3 regions of the Bacillus cihuensis genome follow, and region 1 is predicted to be linked to each of the others. Evidence: riboswitches for the same ligand, from Rfam matches in the RefSeq annotation. Region 1 holds a riboswitch; each other region holds the start of a gene.
What was found. Region 1 has a riboswitch for preQ1 ahead of queF (preQ(1) synthase). Riboswitches for the same ligand answer to the same signal wherever they lie in the genome.
Positions count from the first base shown of each region.

Region 2: it holds a riboswitch for preQ1, as region 1 does, so the genes downstream of both, V179_RS0100430 (QueT transporter family protein) here and queF (preQ(1) synthase) in region 1, are expected to answer to the same signal.
Region 3: it holds a riboswitch for preQ1, as region 1 does, so the genes downstream of both, queC (7-cyano-7-deazaguanine synthase QueC) here and queF (preQ(1) synthase) in region 1, are expected to answer to the same signal.

Region 1 covers NZ_KI632499.1:68,384-74,179, reverse strand. The annotation lists gene V179_RS0124655 (ABC transporter permease subunit) at 1-490, opposite strand, end outside; gene V179_RS0124650 (ABC transporter ATP-binding protein) at 483-1,235, opposite strand; gene V179_RS0124645 (DeoR/GlpR family DNA-binding transcription regulator) at 1,485-2,249, shown strand; gene queF (preQ(1) synthase) at 2,669-3,169, opposite strand; PreQ1 riboswitch class I at 3,295-3,341, opposite strand; gene V179_RS32110 (hypothetical protein) at 3,321-3,452, opposite strand; gene V179_RS0124630 (purine-cytosine permease family protein) at 3,746-5,149, shown strand; gene V179_RS0124625 (LysR family transcriptional regulator) at 5,646-5,796, opposite strand, start outside.
Region 2 covers NZ_AYSD01000010.1:87,308-93,103, forward strand. The annotation lists gene V179_RS0100420 (PAS domain-containing sensor histidine kinase) at 371-2,017, opposite strand; gene V179_RS0100430 (QueT transporter family protein) at 2,187-2,672, opposite strand; PreQ1 riboswitch class I at 2,679-2,723, opposite strand; gene V179_RS0100435 (hypothetical protein) at 2,961-3,215, opposite strand; gene V179_RS0100440 (YbaK/EbsC family protein) at 4,189-4,611, shown strand; gene V179_RS0100445 (hypothetical protein) at 5,118-5,741, shown strand.
Region 3 covers NZ_AYSD01000010.1:609,315-615,110, reverse strand. The annotation lists gene V179_RS26925 (hypothetical protein) at 1-257, opposite strand, end outside; gene V179_RS0102710 (hypothetical protein) at 401-772, opposite strand; gene V179_RS0102705 (VUT family protein) at 1,231-1,767, opposite strand; gene queE (7-carboxy-7-deazaguanine synthase QueE) at 1,787-2,515, opposite strand; gene queD (6-carboxytetrahydropterin synthase QueD) at 2,508-2,984, opposite strand; gene queC (7-cyano-7-deazaguanine synthase QueC) at 2,984-3,643, opposite strand; PreQ1 riboswitch class I at 3,697-3,740, opposite strand; gene V179_RS0102685 (hypothetical protein) at 3,960-5,000, shown strand; gene V179_RS26920 (helix-turn-helix domain-containing protein) at 5,233-5,796, shown strand, end outside.

The DNA.
Region 1 (5,796 bases):
TGAAAGAGTTATTAATGAGCAGGAACGCTGCCGGTAATGTATAAATGACATAGCCAATTAACAAGCCATTAAGCCCATAAATGTCAAACAAACTTTGGCCAAAAATTTTCGTTAGTAAGCCTTGGTTTCCAAAAGAATACATAATGGCGAACCCATACGTAATCGTTGGAAGTAACATCGGGATAAGAATCCCTGTTTTTATAACTGTTTTGATTGGTCGATAGATTCTTGTACAATTGACGGCATAGGCAAGTGCAAATGCCAAAATCGTTGTGATTACCGCTGTTATACTAGAAACTTTTATACTGTTTCCAAATGCCTCAATTAAGTCCTTATGAGACAGAATAGAAAGGTAATTCGATATGCCAAGTCCTTGATTCGTTTCAAACGAGCGAACAAATAAAGTGCCAAGTGGAAATAATAGAAACACTGCAAATACTATTAGTATAGATAAGAAAATAATTCGCATTTCTGTTTTAGCTTTAGGCATGCTGTTCACCAAATAAGTTATAAATATTTTGTCTCTTAATCTGTAATTGTTTCAGGATAAACTCTTCAACGAAATCATTTTTTGGTTGATTAATAATTTCCTGAGGTGTTCCAAATTGAGATATATTCCCCTGATTGATAATTAGAATTTTATCTGACAACGTTAATGCTTCTTCGGGATCATGCGTTACAATAATCGTCGTAAGCTTATACTCTCTTGCAATAGATTGAATGCGCTGTTTGATGGATTCTTTGATGACTCCGTCTAGTGCGCTCAAAGGCTCATCTAGTAATAATATTTTTGGTTTCATAACTAATGTTCTTGCAAGAGCTACCCTCTGTTTCTGACCACCCGATAACTCGCCGATTTTCTTTGTTAAATGAGGTTTTAACTCTAAGAATTCGATGTATTCTTGAAGCTCTTTCTCTGACACTAATCCCTTCTTATTTCTTAAACCATATACAATATTTTCATAAGCACTTAAATGGGGAAAGAGCGCATAATCTTGGAATACAATATTGAATCCACGATTCTTCATCGATACATGACTCATATCCATATCATTAAAAATAATCTTTCCATGGTCCAATTGAGTTAAGCCTAAAATAATATTTAATAAAGTAGTTTTTCCACTCCCACTTGGACCTAATAGAGAAACAATTTCACCAGCTTTAATTTCAACATTAATGTCATCTAAAACTACTTTTCTATCGAATTGTTTGCTTACATTTTGTAATTTCAGCAAACTGTTCACCCCCCTTAAACACAACCTTAGTATAAAAACTATATGTAAATTGAAATAAAGATTCACGTAAACACTATGTAAATTTTGCATATTTTATAACTAAGTTAATACCAATTTATGAACAATTTATCCTTCATTTATTAATAACTTATCTTATTATTTATGTAAATATATTGAATGTATAATAAGTAATCAGTACACTAGAATTAATGCTGCTTTAAAAAATGATAACTTTGAGTAGGTGAATTTATGTTTCCAGTTGAAAGACAACAGAAAATTATTGAATTGTTAATGATAAAAAAAGTGCTTAAGATATCTGAGCTAACTGAAGAATTAAAAGTCTCTGTTGATACTCTTCGTAGAGATCTAAACCTGCTTACAAGACAAGGGAAAATCGAAAAAATTTATGGTGGAGTTAAACTAGTTGAACCAAAATTTGGGGAATCTACAATTGACGAACGCATGGTCAGTCATTTAGATGAAAAAGAATCAATTGCACGAAAATGTAGCGAATTGATCTATGACGGTGATTGTATTTTTATTGATAGCGGCTCAACAACCTATCAAATTGCAAAATACATTAAAAATAAGAAGAAGCTAACTGTAGTGACGAATTCAATTCCTGTTGTATTAGAATTAATCAATAGCGATGTCGAGCTGATAATCATTGGAGGAAAGGTCAGACATAATGAACAATCTGTAGTAGCTTATGATTATTTATTTAATTTTAGTGAATTGAATATAGTAAAAGCGTTTATTTGTGCCAGTGGGATCACAATCGAAAAAGGAATTTCTGATTATAACTTAGAGGAAGCAATTACGAGGAAAAAAATAATTGAATTATCTAAGGAAATTTATGTTGCCGCTGACAGTACAAAATTCGGTAAGGATGTCACAATTGGGATTGCAACGCTTGATAAAATTCATTACATTATTACAGACCAAAATGTAAATAAAAATCTTATCGATACATTTAAGAAAACAAGCACCCATTTAATCCTTTCAGAAAGATAATCCTCATCCAAAACGAATATAGCGTTATAACGCCTTCAATTACCATGAAGGATTAATCCCGTAGCACGCTACACTCACCTAATCATAATGGTGGCGGTGCGAAGCAGGTCTTTGCAATACTCTCTTAATAAAGTAAGTATATCTGCAAAGTAGATTGGCTGTATTAGTAAGTCGCGAAGCCCCGTCCCCATGTCCTTATACAAAAAAACGGAAATTCCACTCGTAATGAACAAATTGAGCAGAATTTCCGTCTTATTATTTTCATTTTATAATTTTATTATTATATGGAATACATTAATATTAGTTAAATATTTCACATGAAGTTCATGATTTTAGGAGAATGCAATATTCTTTTAGACAAACCTCTTCATCAAACCATATTTTTCCATACCACTATGTTTCCTTGCTTGTTTCAACTATTAACGATTATCTATTTTTTCAGGATAAAGATCATGATTCATTAAACGGAAATTAGCCATCTCTTCGTATTTAGTACCTGGTTTCCCATAATTGCACCAAGGGTCGATGGAAATACCGCCACGTGGTGTAAATTTCCCCCAAACCTCAATATACCTTGGGTCAAGTAATTTAATTAGATCGTTCATAATGATGTTGACGCAATCTTCATGGAAATCACCATGATTACGAAAACTAAACAGATATAATTTTAGTGATTTACTCTCGACAATTTTTTTATCTGGAACGTAAGAAATGTACATCGTTGCAAAATCAGGCTGATGTGTCAGTGGACATAAACTAGTAAATTCCGGACAGTTAAATTTCACGAAATAATCACGATTCGAATGAAGACTATCTACAGCTTCCAATACCTCAGGTGCATAGTTGAATGAATATTGCGTATGTTGATTTCCTAATAGCGTTAAATCCTTTAAACCTTCTTCATGGCTTCGGCCAGACATAAAAAATCCCCCTTTAAATGGTTCCCCGACACTGTTTTAAAAGAGAGATCCGCTAATCATTCTTTTACAACTAACAGGATAAAATATAAAAAGCCCTGTCCAGTATGGACATGGCTTAATGTCATGTATCCATAGTTTTTTATAGAGGGTATCAGCTATGAACCTCTCCCGTTTTAGCTCGGGCATTCTCTTCTTTCATATCATAAAGAACACTTGGCAAAACGTCAAATGAAAATTTATTCCGCAATAACGATCGGTAAAACCCCACTGATTGAAGTTTCAATTTACTTCCCCCCAACTACTAATGCTGTTCTTAATTCATATATCAATTGGAAGGAATCATCAAACAGTCACCCATTTCACTGAATATACTACAAATCCTATGATATAAGGAGGAATTGATAGATGGAGTGGTCTTTTAGTAATCTAACCATCAAACAGCCGCAATAATGACGTTTGCCATGTCTTTATCTATATTGATATATTAAATATAGAATATTGTGGGATGACGAATCTGTGCTTAACAGGCGAAATGTAGATTGTGAAATTATACACAAAAAAGAGGAGTCGATACGTATGAGATCTGTCAAAGTAACAGATCACAAAGTGATAGAAGATGAAATGAAAGATGATTTTTCATTAGTTAGAGTACCACGACAGCACAGGAATATGGGATGGCTAAGTATTACTAATATTACTTTCGGTATAGCAACAGCCATTTTCTATTTTCAAATGGGGAGCGTTATGGCGCTTCAATTCGGAGCCATTAATGCAATCATATCCTCCATATACGCGATTATCGTAGCTGGTGTATTAGGAACATTCATTGCTTATCTTTCAGCAAAATCCGGTATGAACGTCAATTTATTATCTAGAGGTGGTGGATTCGGCTATATAGGTGCATCATTAACCTCATTTATTTATGCAACGAACTTCATTATGTATTGTGCATTTGAAGGCTTGATTTTAGTTTACGCTGTTCATACCTTCTTCCCAGTTCTACCAAAATGGGTGCTTATCCTTTTCTTCGGAACCATTGTTATCCCGTTGAATTGGTTTGGTATAAAACAACTGGATAAATTACAAAAGTGGTCTTTACCGATTTTCGGTATTTTTTTAGTAACCGCAATCATTGTATCGATTAACACACCTTCCCTATACGAAGGGGAATTTTGGACATACATGCCTGAGGGCGTTCAAATAGGAGGCAAAGCTCTATTGTCCTGTATAGGAATGCACCATGGGATTATGGGTCTAACAGCCCTTCTTGGTTCAGACTATGCCCGTTTCCTTAAACCTAAAGACATTAAGGTAGGATCGGTTGCCATTGGCTTTATTCCGCAAATTTTTTGTTTTGGAGTTATGGGTGGTCTTGGTATATGGTTTGGCGTTCGTCTAGGTGAACCAAATCCAGGTGTATACATCGTGCTACTTCTTGGTATCGGTGGAGCGCTGTTCACAATGTTAACCCAACTAAGAATTAATGTGACAAATATATATAGTAGCTCCTTATCCCTTTCCAATTTCTTCGAAAATATTTTTAAATTTACACCAGGCAGACGTTTCTGGGTAGTTGTAACAGGGATATCCGCGATAGCTTTAATGCTCGGTGGGATAGTGAACCATCTGGATACAGCCATGACATTCCAGGGAGTCTTTTTATTAGCGTGGGCAGCCATATTAGTCAGTGACGCCATGATTGTCAAAAAGTTATTAAAAATTGGACCCGGTTATTATGAATCCAGACAGGAGTATCTATATAAATGGAATCCTGTAGGAGTCGTGTCATTACTAATTGCAAGCGGTTTAGGAACGATCGCAGCATTAGGATATATGGGGACGTTTTTACAAAGCACTGCCGCATTCTTTGCTGCAATTCTAGCAGCTATACTTACAGTAATATTAGCAATTTTTACAAAAGGTAAGTATTACAACAAAGGCGAACCAAATGACATTCACAAGGAAGATTATATAGCATAAGAATGTTTATTTGATTAATAAGTTACGTTTACAATCTCCTGATTTTTTACTATTACCCCCCCGGTCCCCCTTCCGGATAGCCTTTTATTAGGCACTTGATTCGTTTTCTCGCTATCTTCCCTTTCACATATGAGAAATGCTTAAATATGTAGGTTAAAAGATGGGAATTGTATTTGAAGATTTTTCATTTGGCTCAGACTTTCTAATTTTTGATTTGGAAAAGTCCAAATGTTTTTACCTATAGCCTATTTGTTCTAAGGTATTGAACTTGATTCCCACGCCCATCTAAACCTGCAAGCTATTTTTCAATGTCCAATCCTTAACCACTGTACAAATTAATTTGAATTAGGAAAAAGAGTAGCCAGACTATTCTTTTTTCTCCTGTTTTATAAATTCGATTTGTCCTTAAAAAAAATAAGTAGTTATATTTTATTTCTCTCTCTGAGCTCAAGAGGTCGAATTTACAAATGATTCTTTAACAGAAAAACTTTTACATCTATTTATTTTCTATGATCTCAACAAATTTTGTTGAAGCTGGCGATAGAGGCACACTCTTTAAAAAGCAGACTCCAATGTTCCTCTTCGGTATTTCCTCCATTAATTGTACTTCATACAATAAGCCATTATTTAAATAATCATGAGAAAAT
Region 2 (5,796 bases), on a different contig from region 1:
TCTATCGGTCCTTTACATGAATGAGTGTTTGGTTTACTTACTAAGTGAGAAGTATTCAAAGAACCAATCTTGTCCTTTTACCAAATCGAGTCGTCTATTACTTAACAGTACGAATTGACTTAAGAGCTGTACCTTCAGAACTTGTTTTAAACGACAAGTACTGCCAAAATAGAATTAATTAATCGATTAATTAAATGCCTCTTAAATCACCGTCTGATTATGAAAAAGGCAGTATTATGACGTGAAAATATTGTAAGGGATTTCCCTACAAGTAATTAAGGATTTCGACATGAATGTGACGAGGAATTATGTAGAGGTGGAAGTTAGTTGTATCTGGAAAATGCATTTTGGTAAGCAAAGCACCGGCCCATTAGCCAGTGCTTTGTTGTGAATGACAATTGATTGGTAAACTTAGGAGCACTTCAGTACCTCTACCAAGCGTACTATCAAAGGAAATATTTCCACGATGGGTTTCGATGATCCTCGAACTAACTGTCAATCCGAGTCCCGTTCCTTTTTCCTTCGAAGAATAAAACGGCTCTCCAAGATGTTGGATTCTTGCTTTTCCTACCCCGTGTCCATTATCCTTGATTTTCACAGTAACTTGATCACTTTTCGTAGAAAATTCGATGGAAACTGACGTTGCAGTCGCTTCAATTGAGTTCTTAATAATATTAATGAATACTTGCTTTAATTGGTTTGCTTCGCAACGTATTGCCGGAATGGGTTCATGTTCTTTTATCGAAATGGAAGCTCCGTTCAAGTTCGCTTCAGGCTTAAGTAACGTCACGACATCATTCATCAGCATCACGATATTGTGATCGCTAAAATTTATTTTCTGTGGCTTGGCAAGGACGAGCAGTTCACTGACAATTAAGTTAATTCGATCCAACTCACTTAACATAATGGAGTAGTAATGCTGATATTCTATCTCATTGGATTTCAGGAGTTGTACGAATCCTGTTAAAGAAGTAAGTGGATTTCTGACTTCGTGAGCTACACTTGCAGCCAACTCCCCAACAACCGATAATTTTTCTGTTTTTCGCAGCATTTCTTCAGTTTCACGCATAAGTGTAACGTCTTGTGCATAGCCAATGACTCCGACTATCTGGTCATTTATTAGCATTGGAACGAGTGTGAAATAAAGAATTACGGCCTCTTCATGTTTGGTGAGAATGCTAATGTCTCCATGTGTAATACCTGTTCTAGTCTCAATGACATCAGTGAATGACTTTTGAAATGATTCTTTATCATTCGAATTTGCTAATATATCCATGATTGAAACACCGATAATATCGTCAAAGCCCCAACAAGTTATGCCCTTAAAGCGCGGATTAGTATTTGAAATGATCCCATGAATATCCATCATAAGCAAAGGATCTGGATTATAATCGAAGAGCGATTTATATTGTTGCTGGCTTTGTAATAAATGCTGCTCAGCTTTCACTCGTTCTGTTATATCTCTCCCAATTACAACAAATGCTCTTCTGGAACCATCTTCATGAAAAAGAGGAACTTTTATCGTATCAAATGTTTTGTGATCCCCATCAGGCATTGGAATAATTTCTTCACACCGAGTAACTTGCCGACTTACCCATGTTTCTTCATCTGAAGTCTCGCAATACTCTAGTGCTTCTTTATAAAAATCAGTATATTGAGCTAGTTCACTATCCTTTTTCCCTTTATAATTTACTTGCTCCAGCTGAAATAGTTCAAGGCCAAATTTATTAACTTCGGTCCAACGACCTTGGCCATCTTTGAAATTAACGAAGTCTGCCATGGAATGAATCAAGGTTTGCAGCCGTTCTTGCTCTTCTTTTAACAATGTATAGCTTTTTCTCTTTTTTAGAAAAAAATAGAGAATAACAGTTGTAATAATAATGAAAAGAATCCCTTCGATTCTTTGGATGATCATCAACTTATGAAAAGGTAAATTAGTAATCGTAAGATACCACTCTATCAAAAGCAGAATGGATAAACAGCAGATAACGTATATGTATACAAATAATTTTGGCATGGGCGCACTCCTTTTTTTAGGTGCTCAGCTTAGGAAGGGTGTTCTTAACTATAAATTTTACCATATGAGAATTGAGATGGGGAAAAGAAAGAAATAAAAATGATAATATTACCAAAGAAGGGAGATAAAAGTAAAAAGGGCCACCCAGTTGATTGGAGGCCTTTTAGAATTATAACAACTTATTAAAATGCACACGTTTGTGAATCGCATAAATCACAGGAATTCCAACGAGCATGACTGCGAATTCACCTACAGCTGTTGTGAACCATGTGAATAGGAATGGGAAGTCTAATGCAAGATTTAGCTCAAGAGCAATCATGAACATTGTGAACGTAAACACAAGTGAATTCACCATCATTAACGCCAGTTTGTTTTTGATATAACGTCCAGCAAATATGGTAATCAATAACGAAAGCACTGATTGTCCGACTCCGAAAACTAAATCATACGGCACCATCGGTGAAAACAGTAAATTCGTTAAAAAGACTCCTAGTACAATTCCGTAAAAATACTTCTTATTGAATACGATTAGATGATTAAACATTTCTGAAACCCGAAATTGAATATTGGTAAATCCAAATGGTTGAATCAAAAAAGACACTGCAATATACAAAGCAGCTAAAATCGCATTAACTACTAATGTTTTTGTTTTCATACATATCTCTCCCTAGTTTTTTATCGTGGGATGGTTGCGAACCACGTATAACGAAAGTCTAATAAGTGTACCATAGTGAAATACTTTCGTATATGTTAAAAAAATGAATTCAATTATGATGAATTTTCACAATTATATATCGATTATATTCTTTTAGTTTTGAAATGAACAATCGGGATGGATTGAAAGATTGCATTTTAATTATGCGGGGAGTAACACTTTTACTTTAAACAAAAAAGGTGGAAAAACGATAAGGTTCCTCCACCCAACATACTTGTTTTCGATGATTTAGTAAAAGTAAATTCCAAGACAAACAACAAATGAGACTAGAGCCAAACCTACATAAATCCATGTTAATGATTTAATGTTTACACGCAGTGAACTAGTTTCATATTCATGAGATCTCTTTAGTTCGTTTTTAATAGTATCCTCTTTTTCTTCATAATCTTTTAGTTGAGTACTAATACCTTTCCCGATTAATAACGTTCCAACAAGTGCTAAGATACCTACCAAAATAACAGTGATGATCATGAATGTAATCATTAATATTCACTCCTAAAGTAAAAGATAAGTAGATTTTGGGGCCAACTATTTTATGGCTTTATTCTTACTTTTGAAAAAAGTATATGAAAAATATACATCTGAATGGGAGGACCAGGACGCTTGATTCTCGATAAATTATTGAGGAAGTTGATCTACTCTTCCATCATAATATAATTTTGAACTTTTTGACCATCCACTCGATTGGTTTTTTCACTCATCCACTTCTATTTTTATTGGAAAAAGTGGATGATTAAAAGTATAGTTGCATATCTGAAAGTATCGGAGGGACAATTTTTGATGCGCATCTTTCCATGCTTAGTTGCGAACTGAAAAACTTCGTGATGAAATTGAAGTTTAGACGAGTATTTCCATGGTGAAGTAGAATTTAATTCAACTGAAGGCTGGATACATAAATGGTGCAGGCTTAAACAAGAGTTTAATAGAAAAATTAAAGTTGTTCAATCTTTCTCAATATTAATCTCGGGATGATTTCGAACCACGTAGCTCGGGTTTTGCACTCATTTATATAATAGTTGGATACGCTAATAGGAGTATTAGGAATAATACGATAGGTATAGAATGCCATTCATTCATGTTGCTATACTAGGGTAAGGAGTGTATCCTAATAATTGAATTCCCCCCAGACATTCTACTTTGCCTGGTTATCGCTATTTCGAAAGACGTGGGACGCTTAGAACGTTGAAGATTTTTATATGAGAGATGTTTTTTTGTCACAACCTTATATCTTCAGCTTTCAAAGAACAACTTACAGGAACGTTCTATCATAAGAGCAAATGTTTCGCTACACAAAAAGGCGAACATCTCCCACTTATTTTTTTGTTATGGCCTGCACAAAATTGAAGTGAGGGTCTTCGCGCCTAAAATGATAAATTAGAAGCAGAAAGGATGATTTTGGTTGGCAATTGAAAAGGTAAGAGCTCATTTTAAAAAGTATGATCGTGAAGATGATGTGATGGAATTCGCAACTTCAAGCGCAACAGTAGATGAGGCAGCGGCAACGATTCAGGTTATTCCGGCTCGCATTGCTAAAACGATATCGTTTAGAGGAGAAGGGGAAAATGCGCTTTTAATTGTAGCGGCAGGTGATGCAAAGATTGATAATAAGAAATTCAAGAACCTATTTGGATTCAAAGCAAGAATGCTCCCTCCAGAAGAAGTATATTTGCAAACTGGTCACGAAATCGGTGGTGTCTGTCCTTTTGGACTAGTGCGTGACCTAGACGTTTTTCTTGATATCTCGATGCAACGATTTGACACGGTGTTCCCGGCTTGTGGAAGCACAAATTCAGCAATCGAACTTACATGTGATGAATTATTTCAATATTCAAATGCATTGGAGTGGGTTGATGTTTGTAAAGGGTGGGGGGAAGGATAAGTTGATAGGTTTATTCACATTGAATAAGCCATTGCAAAAATAGAAAAGACATAATTAATGAGCCATTGATCTTTTATTGTGATTATATGAAATTCGCCATCAGTTGTTAAAAGGAGGACCATAACAAAAGAGTCAGAGCCCGTACCACAATATACTCAAATTACTTGTTTAATGAACTGTGTATAAGTGTTCAGACTCTTTTGGATCGCTTTATTTATCCTGCTACTTTTCAGAAGCCTTAAAAATGAGAAGCACGGATAGGACAGACAAAAAACTGATAAATGTAGTAACAACTTAAATAATAATTTTGTATGGTGAAATCATTTGGGATAGAATAAGGAGATTATTGTATATTATCAGTAGTTTCTATCGGATAGAAAAGAACTATGGATGTGTTAGGAATTTAATAGAGAGAAATTTTTGCTATATAATTATTTAATAATGAAAGCGTTTTATTATATGATCTATACGTATGATATAATCAAGCCAAAAAAGGAGGGAGTTTTTTGAAAAAGTTAATAGAACAATTGCGATCTTTAACGATGAAAGAAAAAGTCGAGTATTTAATTGAGTATTATTCATTTCATATAATTGGTGTAATTGTTGTCCTTTCTGTCTTAGTGATGGGATTCAATAACTTTACTAATCAACCAAATGAATTGTTATCTATTCGTATTGTTAAAAATGATATTAGCGATAAACAAGCAAAGGAGTTACACAGAAGTCTAGAAAAAGTATTTATTGATAATAAAAAAGAGATTCTTTCTGTCCAGACTATAAATATGAAGGATATTAGAGAGAATTCAGAAGCACTTATAAAACTCCAAAAGCTAGGCGCTGAAATAACAGCAAAAGAGGTGGACGTTCTTTTGGTAGATAAAGATGTGTTTCATCAATTTAATAAAGAGGGTAATTTATATAATTTGAATAACTTTCATGCGTTCGATAATTGGGAAACAATAAAGTATCCTACAGATAACGATTCTACCACAATAACCGGTATTGATGTTTCAGAAGTCCCTATTCTATCCTCAATAGTTACAAAAGGCGAACCGCTTATATTTGTTGTTATGGCAAATACAGAACGAATGGATGGTGTAGAGAATTTCGTTCATCTTCTTACTGAGTGAAAAGAAGAAGCATTTAATAAAGAAGTGTAGATTATAATTACGGAATATTCCTTCA
Region 3 (5,796 bases), on a different contig from region 1:
AGAACTAACGCGATGATTGATAAAATCATTCCTGTATTTGTTGTTTTATTATCAGTTGCTTTTGTTTTTGTATCAGTTGTTTTTTCAGCTATATCATTTGCATTATGATCTGTAGCTGCTTCTGTTTTATTTGGAACAGAGGTAGTAATTGAAGTAATAGAATGAGGTAAATTAGAACCCTTATCTCCAGTCCATTCTACAACAGAACCATCTTTATAGTATTGATAGGCATCCCAAGCTGCTTTTCCTTCCTTCATTATTTATAAGGCTGAAAATCCACTGATTTTGGTTGGTACATTTTGTCACGATATTCATAAGTAATAATAAACTCTTAATTCTGCATCTATTTAAATAGATCTGCTAATTCATTTTCTGTTTCACTATTTTGATTTTCTCGTCTTTATTGGTAATATTTCTCTATATCAAGTACGTTTTCCTTCAATCCATGCTCTTCTCGACCATTTATAGTTGTACTCTGCACTGTCATTTCTTTATACTTATTTTTGTAAAACCCTACTTCTTCTTTTAAATTATCAATTTCTTTTTCTTTACTATATAGAATTTTCTCAAACTCATCTACTTTGAGGACTTTTTCAAATGCACTTTGATAAGCATTAAGAATTTGATGCACTGCCTCTATTAATCTTTTTTTATTATAATAATTGTTGTTTACTAAGTCTTCTGCTGAAACAAGAAAAGCCTGTTCTTTTAATAAATCAACAATTTCTATTGGTGTTTTATTTAATCTTTCAATCTTATGGCCGGTTCGCAAAATCCAGGAAATGTTGGGTACTTATCAGGCCTACCTTCTCTTGAAAATGATAAGGTAGAAAAAAATAAATAAGGCAATGATAATAACAATGAAGATAGAGATAACTAAAGAAGATCACCAAACGATCTATTCATGGCAATCCTAGTAGTAAACACTATATTTCATTTTGCTAAAAGGAATCAGTGCCGGTTGGCTTTGGTTCCTTTTTCTATCCTATTTTATTATGCTGGAACCGATATATGGTGGACATAGTAAGTAAAACGCCCTTTCACCATAAAAATAATAGCCCAAATCTTGGTCACTTATATATGACCAAAATTAGGGCTATTCTTAAAATCTAAATAAAGATCATCTTCATCATGAAATCAAATACCAGTTAGATAATAGCTGCCTCTTCTAACTCCTAATTTTTTATCTTTTCATGTCATATTAGCAGTATCTGAGTTTTTAGCAATTACTCAAGCAACCTCTACTCGGTTCCGCGAAATGATTACGCGATGGAGGACCATTGCACCAAGGCTCTGTATAACCGTCTTCACAATTACCTGACCTAGAATCGCAAAAGGTACAGCTTCCCATGGTAGGAAATTGGCACCCAATGGGCTTAAGCCAATAATGACAAAGATAGCAGAGTCCAGGAAACCACCGACTAAACCACTATAAAAAACTCGCCAAGCCATCGGCAGTTTCAATCTCGAGTAAATTTCGGTATCGGTTGTTTCTGAGATGACAAACGAAATAGCAGATGCAAGAACGATTAATAATGTGTCTCCCAACAATTTTGACATGATCGCTGAAAGAGCTAAAGCTGTTCCGATTGCTATATAGGTTTTCTTTCTGCCAAATGTATTTTGAACCAAATCTCTTAGGATAAAAGTTGCACCAATAAATAGCGTTCCCATTGGCACAATAAACACACCGAGAGATAAAGGGGCAAAAGAAGCCGTCACAACATTGGCTGTTACAATGGCGATTAAATATAGTAAAATTCTAATCATTTATTCTCCTCGTTTCTTACACGCCTCGTTTATTTCCCCATACTAATGCATGAAGTTGAGGGAGTACTTTAACTTCTTTTAACTCTTTATCTTGTATCACTTGCTCGATTAACTCTGCGTATTTTTTCAGCAAATGGGTAATTAACTCAGCGTCATTTACAGTCTTCGTATCATCATTCCCCACCTGCATGTAAAAAGGAATGCCAGGGTATCTTCTATGAATTTCCTTTGCATAGTTAAAATCAGCTTCATTGAATACAACGACCTTCAAACTGACATTTCCTGAAAAATCGTCTGACATGAGTTTATCGAGGATCATATCAAGTGAGTCAAAGTTTGTGATCATACCTGAACTAGGTGGCTTAGGTGAGATCGTCAACTCATCAATCAAAAGCATCCAATCTTGCCACTTCGACCCTTGCGTTTCAAGACAGGTTTTCATGTTCTCTTCCTTTATTAATTGGACAAATCCTGCAAGATTCTTCAACAGAGCCGGGTTTCCACCTGAAATGGTCACATGAGAAAACCCGTCTCCCCCAAGTTCTCTTAACTGTTGCAAGATTTCGTCTGGCTCCATTTGCTTAATGAGATGTTTACCGGTTCCATCCCATGTAAAAGACGAGTCACACCATGAGCAAGAATAATCACAACCCGCCGTTCTGACAAACATCGTCTTTTGACCGATGACCATGCCCTCTCCTTGAATGGTTGGTCCGAATATCTCCATAACAGGAATTTTACTCATGTTCCATCCACTCCCTTTTTGCCTCGGCATAGCTCGTTGGCGTTTCATAAAGACGGACAAATTCAACCCTTGCTCCATCATATTGTTTTTGTCTATTTTTTAATGCTTCCGCCATTTTTTCATAAATCCAAACAACCATATTTTCAGCGGTTGTATTCATTAATGGCAACGTTTCGTTTAAATATTTATGATCAAGAAAAATTTCAATCTCATTTTTCCAAATTTCTTTAATGTCGCCAAAATCAATAAGTAAGCCTCGATCATCGATAAAACCACTAAGTCCAAAAATAACCCGGTAGGTATGACCATGAAGGTTTTTGCATTTCCCTTCATAACAATGTAAATGGTGAGCCGCATCGAATGTAAACTCTTTACTAACTAGTACTCGTTTAGCATGATATTTTAATTGATCAGCTTTAATATCTTTATTGATCTTTTGCAATTTATCTACTACGCGAAAGCCATACATCAATTCTTCACCTTCTGACTCAAGTAGTCATCGAGGCCTTTTCGACGTAATTTACATGCTGGACAATCCCCGCAACCATCTGCCATGATTCCGTTATAACAAGTTAGTGTCTTATTACGAACAAAGTCCAAAGCACCTAATTCATCCGCCATGCCCCAGGCCTCCGCCTTATTCATCCACATAAGCGGTGTATGAATCACAAATGGCTGATCCATCGATAGATTTAATGTCACATTCAATGATTTTATGAAAATATCTCTGCAGTCCGGATAGCCGCTAAAGTCTGTTTCACACACACCCGTAATAATATGCTTCGCACCAACTTGGCTAGCAAGCACCCCAGCAAAAGATAAGAATAACAAATTTCTCCCCGGAACAAAGGTGGAAGGAAGCTCCCCCTCTTCTCCATCACTCACGGCAATGTCATCACGCGTTAATGCATTCGGCGCCAATTGATTAAGCAGCGACATATCCAGAATATGATGTTTAATGCCAAGTTCGTCTGTAATCTGCTTAGCACAGTCTATCTCTAACCGATGCCGCTGATTATAATCAAACGTAACTGCCTCCACTTCTTTAAACTGCTTCATCGCCCAGAATAAGCATGTCGTACTATCCTGACCGCCACTAAAAACTACTACTGCTTTCTCTTGCTTCATTAAAAAAATCCCCTTTTCGGCAGAAAAACAGCACTACTAAGAAAGCAGTGCTGTTTTCCTTAGTTTTTTAGAGAGGGTAGCTAGAAACCTCTACCGTAATTAAACGGATTTTATATTTACATCAGTTCATTTTAGACTAAAATCATTATTTCTTCAAACTAAAAATAAAACATGCATAAATTGGTACATATTGGATCTCTTTTTTCCATTATCTGTTTTTACATACACTTTCAACATCTCAGATATTTAAGACAAAACCTAAATCATTTGATAAAATTTGATTTGTTGTTGAATTAAATAATAGAATGGAGAACATATGAAGTCAAAATTCAAGGTACTAACACTTGTCATTGTCAGTTTATTATTACTTGCATCTTGTTCAAACGACAATTACCAAGAAGCAATGGATAAAGGTATCGAAAGCTTGATAGAAAAGGATTATCATCAAGCTGCAATCCAGTTTGAACTAGCATTAAAAGAAAAAGAAAGAGACGAAGATGCCTCCTCTTATTTTGAGCAATCGACTCAAATGAAAAACGCACTGAGCGCCTATGAGCAAAAACAATATGATACTGCCATTGATTCGCTTAATGCTGTCATTAATCATAGAAATGGATTAAAAACCTTGCAGTCAGAAGCGAAAAGTCTTCGAAACCTCGTCCATTCAGATCAAAATATCACAGCTTCTTTTCAAAAAAACCTTGACCTTGTTAAAAGCCTGATCACAAAAGAGAGCTATAATTTAGCTGAAGAAAAGATACAGCTTTTACAAAAAGACATCGAAACAAACAAAATTCTAGCAGACTATCAATCTGAAGTGACTAAACTATCTGAACAAGTAACAGTAGCTTTAACGACCTATGAACCTATAGTGCAACAAACTGACACAGATCATAACGAAGAAAAATCTAACAGCAAGAAGAACAAAAAAAAGAAAGCTAAAACATTCAAGTATCGTTCATATGCAAACGACCTTTTTGGTTTTTCAATGCAATATCCAGACGATTTAACAATGGATACTCCACCTACTAATGGCGATGGAGCAAGGTTCTATAATGCAGAATTTGAAGTCACTGCCTATGGCGGTCATACGAATATTGTGAACGAAGGAGAAACAATCGAAACCTATTACCAGGAAGAATTAAATAGCATCTCAGGACAAATTGCCTATCAAAAATTGACAGATGATTGGTATGTAGTTTCATATGAAGAAAATGGCCAAATTTTCTATGAAAAATTTTTCTTTGGCCCAACAGTTTTTAATAAATTTATCATCTCCTACCCGACAAATAAACAAGATAAGTATGATCCAGTAACGACTCATATTGCCAAAACATTTGCTCCAGCTGCTCAATAGAATTAGGAAAGAGTTTGTCTCATAAGGGTCTGACCTCACACTCTAAATCAGTAAGTAGTGTTCCATACACTTATCTTATGTTGTATTTAGTTGTTGCGTGGTCTGACCCTTCTTTTGGGACATTCAGATTTAATTATTATTAAATAAATTTTATCCCCATGCTACTTTCCCCCATTCCGAAGTTATAAAGAGAGTGACAAGCAGAATTCTCTGCATAACGGGAGGGATTAGAATGGCGAAGAAAAAGATTGAATATATTGCAGGTGTCCAAACGTATCAGGAACTAGCATCATTTGCGTCGGTAGAAGAATTAAACGAGGCTATTTTGCTTCATTTAGATTCATTAGAATTAACCAAAACAGAAACAGAAGTCTTACTCCTTCTTGCAAGATATAGTTGTGTGTATCCAGGTGTAAGTTTTTTATGTAAAACGAAAATAGCGGAGATGATTGGAAAAAGTAGGAGAACAGTAATTCGCGTCTGCCTTAAATTAGAACAGCTCGGTGCCATTCGGCAATATGAAATGAAGCGGACAACAGATATGAAACAAACATCCAATGCGATTGTGATTCAATTCATTCAGAAAGAAAAACTTGTGAAAACTGATCTTTCTTCCACTAAAGAAGAAATTGTCACACAAGAGATGCCTGAAAATGTCACACCAAAAAGCTGCATTCCTTTTAAGCAAAAAAATAAAGAATTAGATCATACGTATCAAGACAGTCATTCGTCTGCTTATCAACGATTTAAGGGAATGATTCATAATTTTGTCAGTGACTGCCCTTTAGTGGATAAA